DNA from 2 places in the Pseudoalteromonas sp. SG43-3 genome. Region 2 is predicted to be linked to the other one. Evidence: predicted binding sites of a transcription regulator. Region 2 holds the regulator's gene; the other holds the start of a gene.
The links. The regulator sigma-54, encoded in region 2, starts transcription at its own class of promoters, with help from an activator protein. The targets are predictions, from matches to a motif close to GTTGGCACGNNNNTNGNNT.

Region 1 (6,091 bases), on a different contig from region 2:
TGAGTAGTCCAGAGCGAGAGGCACTTGCTTTAGCTATTAAAATACCACTATTTAAAGGTTATATAGGAAAGCGGGCTTTACTCACTAATAAACAAAACGTAGCACGCTTTAAAGACGTAAAAACCCTAGAGCAGCTAGGAGAGTTTTCAGCAGTGCAGGGTCACAACTGGCCAGATACAAGAATAATGTCCTATAACGGCTTACGTGTAAGGCCGCTTACCAATTACCAAGCCATGTTCACTTTAACGAGCCGTGGGCGAATAGATTACTTTCCTCGCTCGTTTATTGAGGTTAATTCTGAGCTTATTGAAAACAAACAAAGTAACTTAGTCGTTGTGCCTGATTTATATATAAGCTACCCAACGGGTATTTATTATTTTGTGACTAAGAGTAAACCCGAATTGGCAAAGGCAGTAGAGGAGGGCTTAATATTAATGCAGACAAACGGCGAGTTTGATGCATTATTTAATGAATACTTCGCAAAGGATTTAAATACACTACCTTATACAAAAGGTAAAACAATAGAGATTAAGCTCGATAACCCTTATTTTTAGGCACAAAAAAAGGAGCCTAGGCTCCTTTTTAGTATGCTATTAATAGCATTTAATTAGCGAAGTAACGACTCAGTTAATACTGGACGAATTTCGCGGATAATTGCTTGAGTCAGTTTTGGTGAACCACAGATAATATTGCCGCTGTGGTTATAGTTATTACCACCGGCGAAATCTACAACCATACCGCCCGCTTCTTTAACCATTAGTTCGCCCGCAGCAGAGTTCCAAGGTTTTAAACCAATTTCAAAAAATCCATCAACACGGCCAGCTGCAACGTATGCCATATCTAAAGCAGAACAACCTGCACGGCGAATATCAGCAGTGTGTACAAACAATGCTTTAAACGCTTCAGTGTATGCATCCATGTGGTTTTTGTTTTTGAAAGGGAAACCAGTAGCAAGTACAGTGCCTGCAAGAACCGTAGTTTTGCTAACGCGTAGACGTTTACTGTTTAACTGAGTGCCTTGACCGCGAGATGCAGTGAAAAGCTCACCACGAATTGGATCATAAATAACAGCTTGGTCTAAACGACCTTTAACTTTAAGTGCGATAGAAACCGCGTAATGAGGGATACCTTTGATGAAGTTAGTTGTTCCATCGATAGGATCTACAATCCATTGGTAATCATCATCCTTTCCTTTATGCTCACCTAGTTCTTCACCAACAATTGAGTGAGTAGGGTAAGACTGTAAAATAGTGTCACGAATTACGGCTTCGGCTTCTTTATCAATGTTAGTTACTAAGTCGTTAGCGCCTTTTTGTTGCACTTCAACTTTTGATAAATCTTCACTTGCGCGAAGTAAAATTTTGCCTGCGTTGCGCGCAGCGCGAACCGCAATGTTTAACATTGGATGCATGGTATTACCTTTGGGTTGTAAAAGAACGTTTATATATTTCAGCCGGCGTATTTTAGCGACTTTTGCCATAAAGTAAACAATAAACCCCAAATACTTGTGTTTGTTTTTTATACAAGATTGAAAAGTTTATATATTTTTAAAAAATAATTATCTGCATTTAAATAAATTAATTTTAAATAACACTTTACCTAAAGTTAACTTGAGGTTTTATCGTGCTCCTAACTTAACTGATAGGATAACATTATGTATTTAGAGCACGTAAACTTAGTCGCGAGTGATATAGATAGTATGCTTACATTTTATCGCGCTGTATTTCCACATTGGTCGATTAGAAGTGAGGGCAGAGGCGATTGGCATGGAAAACCAAGACGCTGGGTACACTTTGGAGATGACACGCATTACATTGCGATAAGCAGTCATGGTGAAGGTGAAAACAGAAACTTATCGGGCCATCAAATTGGTTTTGCACACTTTGCTTATGTAACTAATAATTTAAGCGCAGTAGTAATGCGCTTAAATAAAGTGGGTTTTACTCTAAGCAAGCAAGGTAACGAGAATCCTTTCAGAAAGAATGTCTACTTTATTGATCCTGCAGGGTTTGAAGTTGAGTTTGTAGAGTATTTAAGTGATATACCAAGCGAGCGAAATAACGATTTATAATAAAATACTAAGCAGCACGCTAAAGTGCTGCTACTCAATTATAGTGAGCGATTATTATTACCCGTGCCAAACTGGGTTTTTAGCTCATTTGCAAAGCTCATAAATTTTTCTTTAATTGTGCGCTTTATTTTTACCTCAACCGAGCCCATTACTGCCTTTCCTTCAATATGAATTGTAGGGCCTTGGCGTTTGTTAAGCGACACAGATTTATTTTCAAGGCTACTTAAAATACAAAACATTTTAGACACTACATTGACATGCTCTGGTACGTAAATTTCATCGCTACCAAAAATACAGTTAACGTGAATAGTTACATTTTGATGCGCAAAAATAGCATCGGTAAAATCAAGCACCACCGATCCCATAAAGTTACTCAAATATATATTTTTTGGCACAACCCACTGACCACTTCGCTCGTTAGATCCTAAAATACTGCGTAATGTAAAATCATCATCACTGTTTTGCTGTGCACTATAATGTGGTGTAAATTGCGATTGTTTTTCTGCTTTATATTGCTGATCGGTATTAAGTGTTAAGTCTTCTACTAAGGCTAGCAGAGCTTCGTTATTAGGTGCATCCATCGCATTATCTAAACGTCTTTCGAATGCATCAACAGAAATAACACCATGACTGTAATTATAAATTAATTGATCAATCACTTGTTCGCGTACTTGCTCTATTGGGCGGTCTTCAACTTTTACAGACATGAGTTATTCCTTATTATATTTACTATTGATACTGCTCTTGTAGTTAGGCTGCAAACCGCGTACCAAATATAATTTCATTAATTATCAATTGGTTATTTTTTAACGGTGTTTTTTGTTTTGTTATATTAACGATAGATTAACCAAAAGAGCAATTATCTAGCTATTTTCACTATTTGAGAAAGTTTTACCGAGTAGCCTGTAAATAGTTACACAAACATAGATAAGGTTTTATCTTTTAATTAATTCAAGCCTTTGAATTTTAAGTATAAATAAAGTTGGCCTGAAGCTCGCATTAGTTAAAGTGTCTTTAATCAAAAGGAGAAAGATTATGAAAACATTTAACAAATCTATTATCGCAGCTCTAGTTCTTGGTACTACGGCTATGGGTGCCCAAGCAAACAGCTGGGAAAACGAAAGTAAAGATGCTTGGATTGATGGTAAGGCAGAAACCGTTCTACTTATGAACACTAATCTAAACAACTTTGACATTAACACTGATGTAAAAAATGGCAAGGTAGTACTTACAGGTAAAGTTAATAGCGAACTCGATAAAGAGCTAGCAGAAGAACTTGTACTTAGCCTAGATGGTGTAACTGATGTTGATAACAGCCTTACTGTTGTTAAAAGCATGGACACCGAAGATAAAAACAACGACATGATGGACGATGATGATAACGACCTAACGGACGCTAAAATCACCACTGTAATCACAACTCGCTTCCTGTTTGACTCAGAAGTAGGTGGTACAGACATTGATGTTGATACCGACAACGGTGTGGTAACTCTGAATGGCTCTGTAGAGTCTGAAGCTGAAAAGCAACTAGCAGTTAAAATTGCTAAAAATGCTGAAGATGTTCGCGACGTAGTTGATAAACTAGCTATTGTTGCTGAATAATACAGTATAGTTAAGGCCCAGTAATACTGGGCTTTAAGTCTTTTCAATGTTTAATTTAAATGGAGTTTGATCATGGATATTATTCGTATAATACTTTCGGTTTTATTACCGCCATTAGGTGTGTTTTTGCAAGTTGGCTTAGGTATGCATTTTTGGTTAAATATTCTATTAACACTGCTAGGTTATTTCCCAGGGTTAATACATGCAATCTACATTATTGCGAAAAAATAATGACAGATTATATATTGTGTAAGCCGACTACTGAGGTTTAGCTAAATACTTTAGTACCGATCGGCTCACAATATTAGTTTTTAGAGAGTTTTTAGATTAAATCCATTTTTTAAAACTCTTCAACCCATTAATTCACTTCCTTAACTCACTCCCAATATTATTTTAAAACTATACTTATTGTTTACTAATAAGCTTTCCAGCTAACAGTCGCGCTCAGATTCTGATTTGATGCCATTTAGGAAATCTTCAACATTAGTGTGTTTATACATCTATAATATACAATCAAATACCTTATTATTTAGTGACAATATTACCTTCACTTCTAGTGTTATCATTAAACTAGGTTTTTAGGCATGTTGAGGTAGTTAATTGAATATTCGACTTATAATGTCAGGCGTTGTGTCATTCATTTTTTATTTTAGTTGGGCCTTCTGGGCAAATAGTGCGGCAGACATTGCTAAATCGGTCACTTTTCAAGCTGCATTAGTGCAAGGGTTGTATAGTGGATTTGTAACGCTGTTTTTTACCTTTATTTTAGAAAAGGTCGTCAACAAGTATAAGTTTAGTTATGTAACGCTTGCGTTCGTAACTCCAATTATTTGTATGTTTCATTCTAAAACACCACAAAACGTCGCAATACGACAAAGTTTTAATAATGCAATTAACTCTAGCGCCTCGTATTTAAGTAATAAAAAAAAAGCAGGCGTACTTTTTGCGCCTATTATTCCGATTACTGTTCAATCGAGCTTAGTGATTATGGTGAATGTAGTTAATCAGACACCTAATCTGGCACTGACAGTAGCCCCAAGCATATTTTTTACAGCCTTGTATGCCTACACATATATGTTAGCTTTGCTTAAAAAGTAGAGGGTTAAATATAAAAGACTATATGGGATAGGTTTTGTTTATAATTTAATGCAGTGAATAGCACGGTAAATATCTTACATTTTATGTTTATGCCCACTTAAAAGATTACTATTTAAGCAGTTAGCTTGTTGATTGTTAAAATAAAGGTTTTTGGTAGTGACAAGCACCTAAAAAGTTTTTATACTGCAACCCGCTTTAGTCGCTCTGTGACTGAACGCTTCAAAAATTAACTGCCTAGCAGTTATATAAAGTTGGCCCCTTAGCTCAGTTGGTTAGAGCACACGACTCATAATCGTTAGGTCCCCAGTTCGAGTCTGGGAGGGGCCACCACTTTTACAAATTTCCCAAGTAAATATCTATCCAAATTATTTAAAGCTACATTAATTTAATATTGTGTAATTTTTATTCTTTAGTTACCCCTAAGAATAAACGTAATCTAAATAAAGTTAATCCATAGATTAAGCTAAGCTTTCTTAAATTTGGAATAGTGCGAATGCACTATTAAATTCCAGCGTTAGATCAGATGCTTTGCTTTATAAGTGACAGTGATCAGCATTTAATGTCAGAAGACAAAAAAGCCCCTATTGGGGCTTTTTACTTACTAGTGTTTACTTTTATTGCTCAAAGCTACAAGAGTTAACTAATTTTTACGGTATATCTCATGCTCAATATCGTAAATATTTACGCTTAGACTGTCTGATGCTCTGCAATATGTTTTTAAACATGAAAGTAGCAGTTCGCTTAACATTTGTTTTTGCTCAATTGAGCGTCCTGCCAAAATATGTACCGCGATATGTATAAACCCTGATTTTCCTGCGCCAAGTTGATATTGCTGATAAGCAATAGCACGTGTTTTTATGGTTTCTAATTCAAACAAGTTACTTTCGAAAGCGGTTGTATGAATTTTTTCTACCAGTACTTGAGGTAAAACGGGGAGGTCTTCTGAGTGTTCAATAATAATGTGCGGCATTTAGGCGTTTCCTATTATGAGTTACTGCATGAGCGAGAGGTAATTGTATCAAATACAAGAGGGGTCACTAAACCCTGAGCTATCTAAAATCTTTACTTTAAACTAATTTAGTCGTATTTATTTTTGATGTTAGTATAAAAACAAACAGGTGAACCTTCGCTTAGTAACTTATCTACTAAGTTACCTATATATTGATTAAGGATAAGTATGAAATTACCACAAAAATTTAAACGTTTAGCTTTACTTGCAGGTGCAATTGTTACGTTAAGTGCTTGCTCTGACGATGTTGCTTCGGTAAGCCTTGGGTTATTTACAACTAAAGATGTTGTGGTGAATTCGCAGCAAGATCC
Region 2 (6,091 bases):
TGCGTGGCACGTTCACGGTCTTGAATGTCCATCGCGCTAACAACGTCTTTATAGACGGTATCTGGCAGGCTACGTAATACTTCACCTAAGTCATCGTGGCCCATGTCTTCAGTTGCGGCGGCAATGTGCTTAGGTTCCATTTGGGCAATAATGCCTAAACGAACATCTTCAGATAATTCTTCAAGAACATCACCCTGCACATCAGGATCGACCAATTGCCAAAGCAGTCGGCGAATTTTATGCGGTGATGATTCTAATAATAATGCGGTATCACAAGGAGCCGTTTTTGCGAGCATGCGCCTAACTTGAACAAATTGACCACTATTGAGTGACTTCGTCACCTGCTTTAGTTGCTGTAGTGGATAATCTTGTTCAAAAGCTTCTGGCATTGGCGTCCTTTATAAATTGTTATATTACTTTATGGGGGGAGGTGAGTTAACTGGCGTTACTAACCTATTTATTTTATATATCTGTTTTAATTGAAGCACTAGTAATGCGAATATTGTTTTTATAAAACAGATTATTCTTGTTCATTAAAGCGTTGTGCTATTAATTCTCCAACAGCGTGTAAAGCTTGCTCAGAATCAGGGCCTTTACAAACAACTTTAACTTCTTTTCCTTGGCTACTTTCAAGTAACATTAATGCAAGTACGCTATCGCCTGCTGCTTCTTTGTCATCTTGGAATAATGTGATTGTAGCATCAAATTGTACTGCTAATTGCGCAAGCACAGTAGCTGCTCTGGCGTGTAAGCCTAATTTGTTTTTTATTAAAAAGGTATCTTCACAATGCATAACTTACTCTACCTAAGCTGAACAGGTGATTATTCAGCTATATTATTTTTCTTGTTCGCGATGGCGAATTTTTACATTGGGATGTGTCATTGCAAAACTTTCACCGATAGTTTGCGCTAAATACACAGAGCGATGTTGCCCACCTGTACAGCCAATAGCAATGGTTAAATAACTGCGGTTATTTCGTTCTAAATGCGGTAACCACGTTTGTACAAATGTTTGAATTTGCCATGTGAATTTTTGCACTATGCTGTGATTAGCTAAATAGTCTTTAACCGGTTGATCTAACCCATTTAAAGGCTTCAACTCTGGTTCCCAGTGTGGATTTGGTAAAAAGCGTGCATCAAATACGTAGTCTGCTTCTTTTGGTATACCGTGTTTAAAACCAAATGATTCAAATGTGACAATCAGTTGCTTATCTTTTTTACCTAAAATCTTTTCACGAATAGATTCAGCGAGTTGATGAACACTTAAATCAGTCGTATCTATCATAAAGTCGGCGCGAGTGGTTAATACATCAAGTAATTCTTTTTCTTTTTTGATGGCTAAATCAAGAGGCAACGAGTCTATTGATAGTGGGTGTAATCTGCGTGTTTCAGAAAAGCGTTTGATCAATGTCTGATCGTCACTATCTAAATAAAATAACGTAGGGTTTGCAAAGCCTGGTAAGTATTCAAGAATATCGTTAAATTCATCTTGTTCTTTAGGTATGTTGCGCACATCTATGCTAACAGCAATTTTATCGTAGCTATCAGACACACTGCGAACTAATGAAGGTAGTAGGTTTACTGGAATATTATCTACGCAATAATAACCTAAATCTTCTACAACGCGCAAAGCAACCGACTTTCCAGAACCAGAACGGCCGCTTATGATAATTAACTCCATTTAACACCCTTTATAAAACTATGATTGATCGACAATAACTTGGTAAAGCTCAGTATCAGATTTTGCACTGCGTAACTGTTTACAAAAATCTTTGTTGTTTAGTTTATCAGCAATGGTTGCTAGAGTCTTTAAGTGCTGCTGGTTATCGCCATCTGGTACGATGAGTGCGACAAAAATATCAACAGGGCGATTATCGATTGCATCAAAGTTTATTGGAGTTTCGCTAACGAGCACTAAAGCCAAAGGCTCTTCTGCACCGCTCATTCTTCCATGAGGAATAGCAATGCCACGTCCTATACCTGTACTACCTAATTTCTCTCTGCTCATTAAAGCATTAAGAATATCTTGTTGCGGTAAATACGGAAGTTTGTCGTGAGCAAGTTCGCTAATGAACTCTAAAATTCTTTTTTTGCTATTAAAAAGGACCGCAGCTTTGCTGCAGTCCTGGCATATAAGTGAACTTAATTTCATCATATTAGTGTCGAGCAAGCTTCTCTTTGTGTTTGATTACTTGGCGATCGAGCTTGTCGATCAACGAGTCAATAGCGGCATACATATCTTGATGTTCTGTAGAGGCAAATAGCTCAGCACCGCTTACGTGTATTGTGGCTTCTGCTTTTTGATTTAATTTTTCTACATCGAGAATGACATGAACATTATTAATATGATCAGAGTGTCTTTCAAGCTTCGCAAATTTAGTATTAATATAGTCTCTTAGTGAATCGGTTAATTCTACGTGACGACCAGTTAAGTTTAGTTGCATAAGCATTACCCTCTTAGTTTAGCGTCTTAAATCAGACTTTTACGCTGATTTGACGGTGGAATAGCAAGAGATTCGCGGTATTTTGCGATTGTACGTCTCGCTACTTTAATTCCTTGCTCAGCCAATATATCCGCTATTTTGCTATCACTCAATGGTTTTGCTGAGTTTTCTGCTGCGATTAATTTTCGGATAAGCGCACGTATTGCTGTAGATGAACATTCACCACCGTTTTCAGTACTTACATGGCTTGAGAAAAAATATTTAAGCTCAAATATACCACGGGGTGTATGCATGTACTTTTGAGTAGTTACGCGAGAAATTGTCGATTCGTGCATTTCTACCATTTCAGCAACATCATTTAAAACCATTGGTTTCATGGCTTCAGGGCCATGTTCAAAAAAGCCTTGTTGTTGCTTAACAATACAATTAGTAACTTTTAATAGCGTGTCGTTTCTACTTTCTAAGCTTTTAATAAACCATTTAGCTTCTTGTAAATGTGAGCGAATAAACTGGCTGTCGCCACTTGATTTTACAGTGCGAGACATTGCTGCGTATTGGCTATTAACACGAATTTTAGGCATGCTATCTGGGTTTAATTCGACAACCCAGCGGCCTTTAATTTTTTTAACTGACACATCAGGAATAACATACTCAGATTCTTCCCTTACAATAGTATCTGCAGGTTTTGGGTTGAGAGTATGTATTAGTGTCATTACTTCTTTAAGCTCTTCTTCTTTGAGCTTAGTTTTTTTCATTAATGTACGATAGTCGCGAGCTGCTAATAGATCAATATGCTCGGTTAAAATCATTTTCGTTTCATTAATATAAGGTGTTTCTTTATCAAATTGATTAAGCTGAATACACAAACACTCTTGTAAACTACGTGCAGCAATACCAACAGGATCAAACAGTTGGATGCGTTTTAATACCGCTTCAATTTCATCAAGTTCGACTTCGTTATCATCTTCGTTTTCTTGATTAAAGCTTTCTAAAATCTCTTCGCAGCTTAGTGTTAAAATACCTGAATCATCGACAGCTTCTACAATAGCAATAGCAATAGCTTCGTCTGTAGGGCTAAATGGCGTTAGTTGTAATTGCCACATTAAATACTCATGCAGCGTTTCAGTAGAGGCGCCTTGGTATATTGATTCGTCTTCAGGCATTGGACCTGATGAGGCTGCAGGAGCGGCACTCATGTACTCATCCCAACTGACATCCATAGCCATGTCGTCACTTAGCGTGTCTTTTGCAAGTGCTTCACCAGTATCTTGTTCGTATTCGCTCGGAGCATCATCAGCAGATGCGCTAACAGTTATGTCATCGGTATCAGCTTTTTGCTCGTTTTTACCAGCAGCGTCTTCGGAATAGTCTGCCTCTTCAACCTCTAATAGTGGATTACTGTCGAGAGCTTCTTGTATTTCTTGCTGGAGATCCAATGTACTGAGTTGCAACAAACGAATAGCTTGTTGCAACTGTGGAGTCATTGTAAGTTGCTGGCCCATGCGCAGCTGTAGTGATTGCCTCATGTATCTCTAACAATCCTTTTATGTTGTTATAATTAATACTAGCAGATGCTTAAAGACATGGCGTAAATGTTACAGCCTAAATTGCTCGCCTAAGTAAACATCGCGTACTGTTTTATCATTTAATACGTGTTCTGGAGTACCTGATGCAATCAGCTCCCCATGAGAAACAATGTAGGCTTTTTCACAAACATCAAGGGTCTCTCTTACGTTATGGTCGGTAATTAATACACCAATCCCACGATTTTTAAGATGTTCTATTATTTTCTTTATATCTAATACCGAAATAGGGTCAACACCGGCAAACGGTTCATCCAGTAATATAAATTTAGGATCTGCTGCCAGCGCTCGTGCTATTTCTACACGACGACGTTCTCCCCCCGATAATGCCATACCTTGGCTATCACGAATGTGTTGTATGCTAAATTCATCTAATAAGTTATTGAGCGTGTCTTCTCTGGCTTGTTTATTTAGTTCTTTGCGCGTTTCTAAAATGGCCATTAAGTTTTGATAAACAGTCAGCTTTCTAAAAATCGATGACTCTTGTGGTAAGTAGCCTATGCCTAATCTAGCACGACTATGCATAGGTAAAAGAGTAATATCGTTATCATCAATAGATATTTTACCTTTGTCGCTAGGAACAAGCCCTACAATCATATAAAAAGTCGTTGTTTTACCAGCACCGTTAGGGCCAAGTAAGCCAACTATACTGCCAGCTTGTACTTCAAGGCCGACGTTTTTTACAACTTCACGACCTTTATAGCTTTTTGCTAATAGTTCTGCTTTTAATGTGCTCATGGTTGACCTTTATCGCCTTTTTTACTTTTTTTAGTTTCGATCGGTACTAAAATTGTGTGAACGCGGTCAGTTGAGTTTTCATCTTTTTCGGCACTGATGAGCTGCTGCTCTATGTCGTAGGTAATGCTTTTAGCATTTATTTTTTGTCCGGCTTGCGATACTTGTGCATTACCAACAAGCGTTAAAAAACGCTTAGATACATCATAACGTACTTCGTCAGCACTGGCGCTCATAGTCGTGCCGTCTGATTGCTTTTCTTCAAAGTGCGCAGGGCTACCTGTGGCAATTAATAATTGTTTATTATCACCAAGTTCATCACGTTTGTGTACTTCGAGGCGATCGGCTGTAATGCGGCGATTACCGTGAATAATCTCAACGTTTTTCTCAAAAATACCCACATTAGCTTTCAATTGACCTTCTTGCTTGTCGGCACTTATTGAAATTTGATTGGCAGCAGGTTGCGTGTTTTGCTCTGCAGCACTACTATTAAACGCTAGTATAAGTGTAGGAATTATAAGTGATTTTAATATTTTATTGGTCATAATATATGGTTCGCGTATGGTTAATTAGTTTTATCACTTCGGTTTTCAAGTCGGCTTCTAGGCCTTTACCGGTGATTTTTAAATTGGGTCCAGTGATAATGACGGGTTGCTCCGAACGCATTGTTAATAACTTTATATCAACCTGAATATTATCAGCATTGATTTTGTCTATCATGGCGTTATCGGTTAAATTTTTGGCAACCACATTACCTTCTAAAATTAATTGTTTATCTTCATATAATGTTGCTTCGTCTGCATTTATTTGCCACGTTTGTTGCTCGTTATATAAAGTAAAAATGGGTTTTTCAAAAAACGTGAAACCTAATTGCTGGTATAGCTCCATTTTAGCCGCAGTGACTTTGTGGCTAATTTTACCTTGCTCATCATAGGCTGTCTGTTTGAGCTCAATAGCTATGTAATCAGGCTTAGCAACAACTTCAGGCTCAGCCTGAGGCACAATATTTGTTTGTGTAAAATAAGGGTACCAAAGCCAAACCATACAGCTAATGAATAAAACGCTTAATATTATGCGCGCTGCATTCATGAACTAGTGCCTTGTGTAGTCAATGCTTTACCATTTTCAAGCATGAGCAAATCGGTGAGTTCTCTCACAGCGCCAAAACCACCAGGCATTTGCGTTACATAATGTGACAAACGCTTAATAAGAGGGTGGGCATCATTTACTGCAACGGCAAAGCCTACTAACTCCATAACAGGCATGTCAGGACCGTCATCACCAATATAAGCAATTTGTTCATCGCTAAGGTTGAGTTTATCTTTTAAT

Region 1: a site for sigma-54 is predicted at 2,827-2,845, ahead of H5157_RS06205 (LiaF domain-containing protein). Genes of this name have one in related genera too.

The regions. Positions count from the first base shown of each region.
Region 1 covers NZ_JACJFC010000005.1:126,658-132,748, reverse strand. Annotated here, with positions in the region: gene H5157_RS06220 (ABC transporter substrate-binding protein) at 1-554, shown strand, start outside; gene suhB (inositol-1-monophosphatase) at 608-1,411, opposite strand; gene H5157_RS06210 (VOC family protein) at 1,655-2,071, shown strand; gene H5157_RS06205 (LiaF domain-containing protein) at 2,110-2,778, opposite strand; gene H5157_RS06200 (BON domain-containing protein) at 3,107-3,673, shown strand; gene H5157_RS06195 (YqaE/Pmp3 family membrane protein) at 3,746-3,904, shown strand; gene H5157_RS06190 (hypothetical protein) at 4,274-4,771, shown strand; tRNA gene H5157_RS06185 (tRNA-Ile) at 5,025-5,101, shown strand; gene H5157_RS06180 (5-carboxymethyl-2-hydroxymuconate Delta-isomerase) at 5,412-5,741, opposite strand; gene H5157_RS06175 (CreA family protein) at 5,949-6,091, shown strand, end outside.
Region 2 covers NZ_JACJFC010000001.1:67,168-73,258, forward strand. Annotated here, with positions in the region: gene mgtE (magnesium transporter) at 1-389, opposite strand, end outside; gene H5157_RS00335 (HPr family phosphocarrier protein) at 521-793, opposite strand; gene rapZ (RNase adapter RapZ) at 836-1,681, opposite strand; gene ptsN (PTS IIA-like nitrogen regulatory protein PtsN) at 1,700-2,152, opposite strand; gene hpf (ribosome hibernation promoting factor) at 2,157-2,444, opposite strand; gene H5157_RS00355 (RNA polymerase factor sigma-54) at 2,471-3,970, opposite strand; gene lptB (LPS export ABC transporter ATP-binding protein) at 4,040-4,765, opposite strand; gene lptA (lipopolysaccharide transport periplasmic protein LptA) at 4,762-5,307, opposite strand; gene lptC (LPS export ABC transporter periplasmic protein LptC) at 5,297-5,851, opposite strand; gene kdsC (3-deoxy-manno-octulosonate-8-phosphatase KdsC) at 5,848-6,091, opposite strand, start outside.